DNA from 3 places in the Rugamonas sp. FW305-51 genome. Region 1 is predicted to be linked to each of the others. Evidence: predicted binding sites of a transcription regulator. Region 1 holds the regulator's gene; each other region holds the start of a gene.
What was found. Region 1 encodes sigma-54, which starts transcription at its own class of promoters, with help from an activator protein. Its sites were predicted from a motif close to TGGCANGNAANCTGCTTT; they were not measured.
Positions count from the first base shown of each region.

Region 1 (2,266 bases):
AGGCGCCGGTGCGCTGGCCGCCGCTGCGGCCATGAACGGGGTGGTCGATATCCGCGGCAAAAAAGTGGGCGTGATCGTCAGCGGTGGCAATATCGATATGGCGCTGTTCGCCGAGTGCATGGCGCGCAGCGCGCCGCAGAACTGACCCCCAGCACGCATACGGTTTATACCATTTATACGGTTTAGACGAAAAGTACGCGACGTAGGGCCGCAAAAAAGGGCGCCAGATGCGCCCTTTGTTTTCTCAAGCCGGGACCGTCTTATGCGGTGGCGGCGGGTTCGAAGGTGTCCGGCAGATGCTTGATCGCATCGTGGCCGTGTTCCTGAACTTTGGATTTGTATTTCATGACCTGACGATCAAGCTTGTCGATCAGGGTGTCGATGGCGGCGTACAGGTCTTGCGACAGGCTCTCCACATACACGGTCTTGCCGGACATGCGCAAATTGATCTCTGCCTTCTGGCGCTTCTCTTTCTCGGTGAGGTTATCTACGGTCAGGATGACAGCAATATCAATCACTTGATCGAAGTGGCGTTTGATGCGCTCCAGCTTGTTCTGCACATATTCGCGAATGGCTGGGGTCACTTCGAGATGATGTCCACTGATGGTGAGATTCATACACACTCCTAAAGATGATGTCGCTTACGGTCAGTGCGCTGCCCTTTCAGGCCGGGCGCGCAGGAACCAGATAACTACAAAGACTTGCGGAGACTGACTGGCGGGATCTTTAATGCTTCGCGATATTTGGCAACAGTTCGTCGCGCAATCACCATGCCTTGTTCTCCCAGCATGTCCGCAATCTTACTGTCGGATAAAGGATTTTTAGGGTCTTCTGCTCCTGTCAATTGCACGATCAGTGCACGTATCGCCGTCGATGATGCTTCTCCCCCCGCTTCGGTGGCGACATGGCTGCCAAAGAAATATTTCAACTCAAACATGCCATGCGGGGTCAGCATATACTTCTGAGTTGTTACCCGAGAAATAGTACTCTCGTGTAGTCCCAGTGTATCAGCAATTTCACGCAACACAAGGGGCCTCATGGCAACGGCGCCGTGCGAGAAAAAATTCTTTTGCCGTTCCACTATGGCTTGCGCCACGCGCAGGATGGTGTCGAAGCGCTGGCGCATGTTCTTGATCAGCCATTTCGCTTCCTGCAGCTGGGCCCCCATGGCGCCCTCGCCCTTGCCCTGCTTGAGCAGGTTGGCGTACATGGCGTTGACCCGCAGGCGCGGCATGACGTCGTTGTTCAAGGTGACCTGCCAGCCGTTGCGGGCCTTCTTGACGATCACGTCCGGCACCACGTAGTCCGACACGTCCGAGGCAAACGCGGCGCCCGGGTGCGGATTGCACTGGCGGATCACGGCCTGCGCTTCGCGCAAGTCCTCGTCGTCGCACTGCATGGCCTTCTTGAGCTTGTTGAAGTCGCGCTGGGCGAACCAGGCCAGGTGCTGTTCCACGATGGCCAGCGCCATGCGGCGCGTCACCAGCGGCACGTGCGGCATGCGCTTGATCTGCAGCGCCAGGCACTCGGAGGCGTTGCGGGCGCCCACGCCCACGGGGTCGAAACTTTGCAATAACGACAAGGCCGTCTGCAGCTCCTCGGGCTCGATGTCCAGTTCTGCCGGCAGGCGGGCCAGGATTTCTTCCAGCGGTTCTTCCAGGTAGCCGTTTTCGTCGAGCGCGTCGATGATGATTTCCACCAGCGCCCGGTCGCGCATTTCCAGCACCGTCACCCGCATCTGCTCCATCAGGTGTTCGCGCAGGGTGCAGTGGTTTGCTTCGAGCTGGGGCCGGGAGTCCTCGTCGTCGGGCGTCTTGCTGCGCCCGGCGTCGCTCCAGTCCATGTCGCCCTCGGGCGCGGCGTCGCCGTCGGCGCCCTCGAACGGCTCGGCCTCGGCCGGCGCGGGCGCATCCTGCTGCTGGCCGGGCGGGCCTTCGGGCGGCGCCTCGGCCGGCGCGCTTTGCTGGCTGATGGCGCCGTCGGCCAGCAGCCGCACGGAATGGTCGAGCGGATCGTCGAGCCGCTCCAGCAGCGGATTGTCGGTCAGCAGCTGTTCCAATTCCTGGTGCAACTCCAGCGTGGACAACTGCAGCAGGCGTATCGATTGCTGCAGTTGCGGGGTCAGCGCGAGGTGCTGCGAAGTGCGCAGTTGCAATGACTGTTTCATGGCTTTACTTACATACCTTACATACGGAAGTGTTCACCCAGATACACGCGACGCACCGATTCGTTGGCGATGATGTCGTCTGGCCGGCCTGACGCCAAT
Region 1 covers NZ_JBYSZG010000041.1:22,925-25,190, forward strand. The annotation lists gene AC3WOS_RS22455 (threo-3-hydroxy-L-aspartate ammonia-lyase) at 1-145, shown strand, start outside; gene hpf (ribosome hibernation-promoting factor, HPF/YfiA family) at 261-617, opposite strand; gene AC3WOS_RS22465 (RNA polymerase factor sigma-54) at 692-2,167, opposite strand; gene lptB (LPS export ABC transporter ATP-binding protein) at 2,185-2,266, opposite strand, start outside.

Region 2 (2,266 bases), on a different contig from region 1:
TGATCCTGCCGCTGTCGAAGGTGGTGCCGCCGCTGTACGTGTGGCGCATCCGCTCGCGCGTGTACCGCTGGTATGGCCAGCTGCGCACGGTGGAACAGGCGCTGGAGGAAGCCCAGGTGCTGGGCGCGCAGCGCATGGAAATCTACGCGGCCCAGCTGGTGCGGCTCAATGAAATCGAGGAAATGGTGAACCAGATTTCCATCCCGCTATCGTTTGCGGATGGCTTGTACGGTTTGCGCAGCCATATCAACTTCGTGCGCGAACGGGTGCTTGGCCTGCTGAGCGAGGCGGCGCCGGTGGCGCCGGCGACCGTGCCGGTCTAGAAAAGCGGGGTCAGGCGCCCAGCCACGGCAGGCCGGCCCGGCACCAGCCGTTGATGTTCTTGCGGTGGCCGGCGTCGTCCTTGTCGCCTTCGAAGCCTTCCAGCACGTCGTAGCAATGCTGATAACCATGCTCGGTGGCCAGCTTGGCCGCGTGGCGCGAACGGACGCCGGAGCGGCATAAAAACAACAGTACCTGGTCCTTGCGGGCCTGGCCGTTCAGCTGTTCGATGAACTCATGGTTGGCCACGCCGCCCGGATAGGTGGACCACTGGACCGCACCATGTTGGGTCTCCGGGATCGCCACCCGGCCCACCCAGTCACGCTCGGCATTGGTGCGCACGTCGATCAGCTTGATGCGGGGATCGGCCTGCAACAGTTCCCACGCTTCCTGCGGGTTGACGGCGCCGGCATAGGGCCAGTCCTTGCTGCGGGCGCGGGCCAGGGCCAGGATTGCATCTACTTCGCTCATGTCATGTTCCAGAAAGGATATTAAGTTTATTATAGATGCCCTGACCGTCCGTGCTGCGCGCACGCACCAAAAGAAGGCATTTTTTCCTGTTTTTTCAAAAATGCACAAAATCGGTGCAATTTCGCAAAATCGCACCATAATGGAGCAGTCTTGCGCTAGCGCAAACCGGACTGATTTGGCTGGCCGAACGATTTTAGAATCATTTGCCGGCAAGTTCCAAGTTGGTTCTGGCAGATGGTTATGATTTTTGAGCTGGCACGGATAGTGCTTAAACCCGTGATGAGTTTCGGTCGCACTTACACGGGGACGCGCAGAGCATCCGCGCACGCACAGTTGGTCGGCTCACCCACACATTCCCTTTAGGAGATACGCATGGCAATGACAGCCGCAGAAGTCTTGAAAATGGTAAAAGACAACGAAGTCAAGTTCGTTGATTTTCGTTTTGCCGATACCCGTGGTAAAGAACAGCACGTGACCGTGCCTGTGTCGCACTTCGACATGGACAAGTTCGAGTCCGGCCACGCGTTTGACGGTTCCTCGATCGCCGGCTGGAAGGGCATCGAAGCGTCCGACATGATTCTGCTGCCGGACCCTAACACGGCCAACATCGACCCGTTCATGGAAGAAACCACCCTGTTCATGCAGTGCGACGTGATCGAACCGTCGGACGGCAAGGGCTACGACCGTGACCCACGCTCCATCGCCAAGCGCGCTGAAGCCTACCTGAAATCGTCGGGCCTGGGCGACACCGCCTACTTCGGTCCCGAGCCAGAATTCTTCATCTTCGACAGCGTGCGCTGGAAGATCGACATGTCCGGCTGCTTCGTCAAGATCGATTCCGACGAAGCATCGTGGAGCACCGACAAGGAAATCGAAGGCGGCAACAGCGGCCACCGTCCAGCGGTCAAGGGCGGCTACTTCCCAGTGCCACCGGTCGACAGCTTCCAGGACATGCGTTCGGAAATGTGCCTGATCCTCGAATCGATGGGCATCCCGGTCGAAGTGCACCACCACGAAGTGGCCGGCGCCGGCCAGAACGAAATCGGCACCAAGTTCTCGACCCTGGTCGAGCGCGCCGACTGGACCCAGAACCTGAAGTACGTGGTATGGAACGTGGCCCACAGCTACGGCAAGACCGCCACCTTCATGCCTAAGCCTATCGTGGGCGACAACGGCTCGGGCATGCACGTGCACCAGTCGATCTGGAAAGACGGCAAGAACCTGTTCGCCGGCGACGGCTATGCCGGCCTGTCCGACACCGCGCTGTACTACATCGGCGGTATCATCAAGCACGCCAAGGCCCTGAACGCCATCACCAACCCAGGCACCAACTCGTACAAGCGCCTGGTGCCAGGCTACGAAGCCCCGGTCAAGCTGGCCTACTCGGCCCGCAACCGTTCCGCTTCGATCCGCATCCCGCACGTGGCCAATCCTAAGGGCCGCCGCATCGAGACCCGTTTCCCGGACCCACTGG
Region 2 covers NZ_JBYSZG010000054.1:17,824-20,089, forward strand. The annotation lists gene AC3WOS_RS24995 (TAXI family TRAP transporter solute-binding subunit) at 1-323, shown strand, start outside; gene AC3WOS_RS25000 (rhodanese-like domain-containing protein) at 334-792, opposite strand; gene glnA (type I glutamate--ammonia ligase) at 1,165-2,266, shown strand, end outside.
Region 2: the regulator sigma-54 is predicted to act here: its motif matches at 1,046-1,063, upstream of glnA (type I glutamate--ammonia ligase).

Region 3 (2,266 bases), on a different contig from region 1:
CGTCGTTGAAGAACTTCATGTAATTCGGATCGTCCCAGGTCTTGCCCAGGCCATTCTGATAGCGGCCCAGGATGCGCTGGTTGATCACGTCAACCGAGGTGTTGACGTAGGATTTGTCGGCGATGGTTTCGGCCATCTTCTGCTTGTTCGACAGCGACGCGTCGATCCAGCGTCCGGCGTCGAGCACGGCCGCCGTCAGCGCGCGCGCCGTGTTGGGGTGCTTGGCCACCCATTCGGCGCTGGTGCCCAGCACCTTTTCCGGATGGTCGCGCCAGATGTCCTGGGTGGTGATGGCCGTGATGCCCACGCCGTCGGCAATGGCGCGGTGGTTCCACGGCTCGCCCACGCAAAAGCCGTCCATGTTCCCGATCCGCATATTGGCCACCATCTGCGGCGGCGGCACGGTGATCACCTTGGCGTCCTTCATCGGATTGATGCCGTGCGCGGCCAGCCAGTAGTACAGCCACATGGCGTGGGTGCCGGTGGGGAAGGTCTGGGCGAACGAATATTCGCGCGGATCGCTGCGCATCAGCTTGGCCAGCGAGGGGCCGTCCACACCGCCCTTGTCGGCCACCTTCTTCGACAGCGTGATGGCCTGGCCGTTGTGGTTCAGGTTCATCAGCACCGCCATGTCCTTCTTCGGGCCGCCCGCGCCCAGCTGCACGCCGTAGATCAGGCCATACAGCACATGGGCCGCGTCCAGTTCGCCGTTCACCAGCTTGTCGCGCACGCCGGGCCAGGACGACTCCTTGCTCAGCACAATCTTGATGCCGTACTTCTTGTCGAAGCCCAGCACGGACGCCATCACCACCGAAGCGCAGTCGGTGAGCGGAATGAAACCGACCTTCACTTCTTCCTTTTCCGGCTTGTCGGAACCGGCGGCCCACACGCCGCGGGTGGACAGGCCGCTCAGGGCCGTGGCCGCAACGCCAGCCTTGAGCAGATTACGTCGGGTCAGCTTGATGCGGGTATCGCTAGTCATCGTATCCTCATGCCTGGTCCATGGGCCGGCCGGCTGGCCGCCCTGCATGGGATATCAGCAAGTGCTGTGCCAGCGAAAAGCGCACAAACCGGAGACAAACGCGGGCCGCGGCGGTGCGCGCCCGCGCCACGATGGACGGCGCGGCACTGATATTGTGCGGCGCACCAAAAAGGAACGCGCGACAGCAACCGGCGCCGGGCGCAGGCCGCCGTCAGCGGCGGCGACGGCCGGGCTTGGGCTGCGGCGGCGCGAAGAATGGCGGCGCGGCGCTGGACAGGAAGTCGATGAAGTGGCGCACCCGCAGCGGCATCTGGGTGCGCTGCTGGTAGTACATGAACACGCCGGCGTTGGACGTATCCAGTTGCGGCAGCACATGCACCAGCGCGCCGCTGGCCAGCTCGTGCTGCGCCAGGTAGGCCGGCATCTGGCCGATGCCCACGCCGGCCCGCACGGCCGCCAGTTCGCTCTCCACCGTGTTGAAGCTGGCCACGGCCGGCACGTCCAGGTAGACCGTGCCGCCGTCGCCGTGCAGCTCCCACGGCATCATGCGGCCCGTGTTGGCCTGGCGGTAGCCGGTGCAGCGGTGCTGGCGCAAGTCGTCGGCATGGCGGGGCGCGCCATGCTGCTCAAGGTAGCGCGGCGCGGCGCACATCAGCAGATGGACCGCCCCCAGCCGGCGCGCCACCAGGTTACGTTCCGGCGGGCTGCCGGCGCGGATGCCGACGTCGATCCTGGCCTGCACCAGGTCCGTGAACTGGTCTTCCAGCAGCAGGTCGAAATGCACGCGCGGGTAGCGCTGCTGGAACTGGGCCAGCAACGGCGCCAGCACCATGCTGCCGATCGAGGTGGGCGCGGCCACGCGGATCAGGCCATCGACATCCTGCCGGCTGTTGCGGACCTGGTCCAGCGCCTCGTCCAGCAGGCGCAGGCCGGGGCTGGCCAGCTCGTACAGGCGTGCGCCCTCCTCCGTCAGGCTCAGGCTGCGCGTGGTGCGGTGGAACAGGCGCACGCCCAGGTGCTGCTCGAGCTGGCGCACGGCCTTGCTGACGGCCTGCGGCGTGAGGCCGGCGTCCTGCGCCGCGTGGCTGAAGCTCCTGGCCCGCACCACGGCGATGAAGAGGGAGATGACACGGGAAGTATCCATGGGCGCATTCACAACCAACAGTTGAAAATCAAACGTCTTTCCTATGGCTAGTGTAGCAGCATGGCGCGTCCTACACTGCCTCCTACCAACCCGCCGCCCGCGCCGCCCACTTCCGGACGCGCCGCCGGGCGCGGACTTTC
Region 3 covers NZ_JBYSZG010000018.1:79,550-81,815, reverse strand. The annotation lists gene AC3WOS_RS14530 (CmpA/NrtA family ABC transporter substrate-binding protein) at 1-982, opposite strand, end outside; gene AC3WOS_RS14525 (LysR family transcriptional regulator) at 1,194-2,126, opposite strand.
Region 3: the regulator sigma-54 is predicted to act here: its motif matches at 1,037-1,054, upstream of AC3WOS_RS14530 (CmpA/NrtA family ABC transporter substrate-binding protein).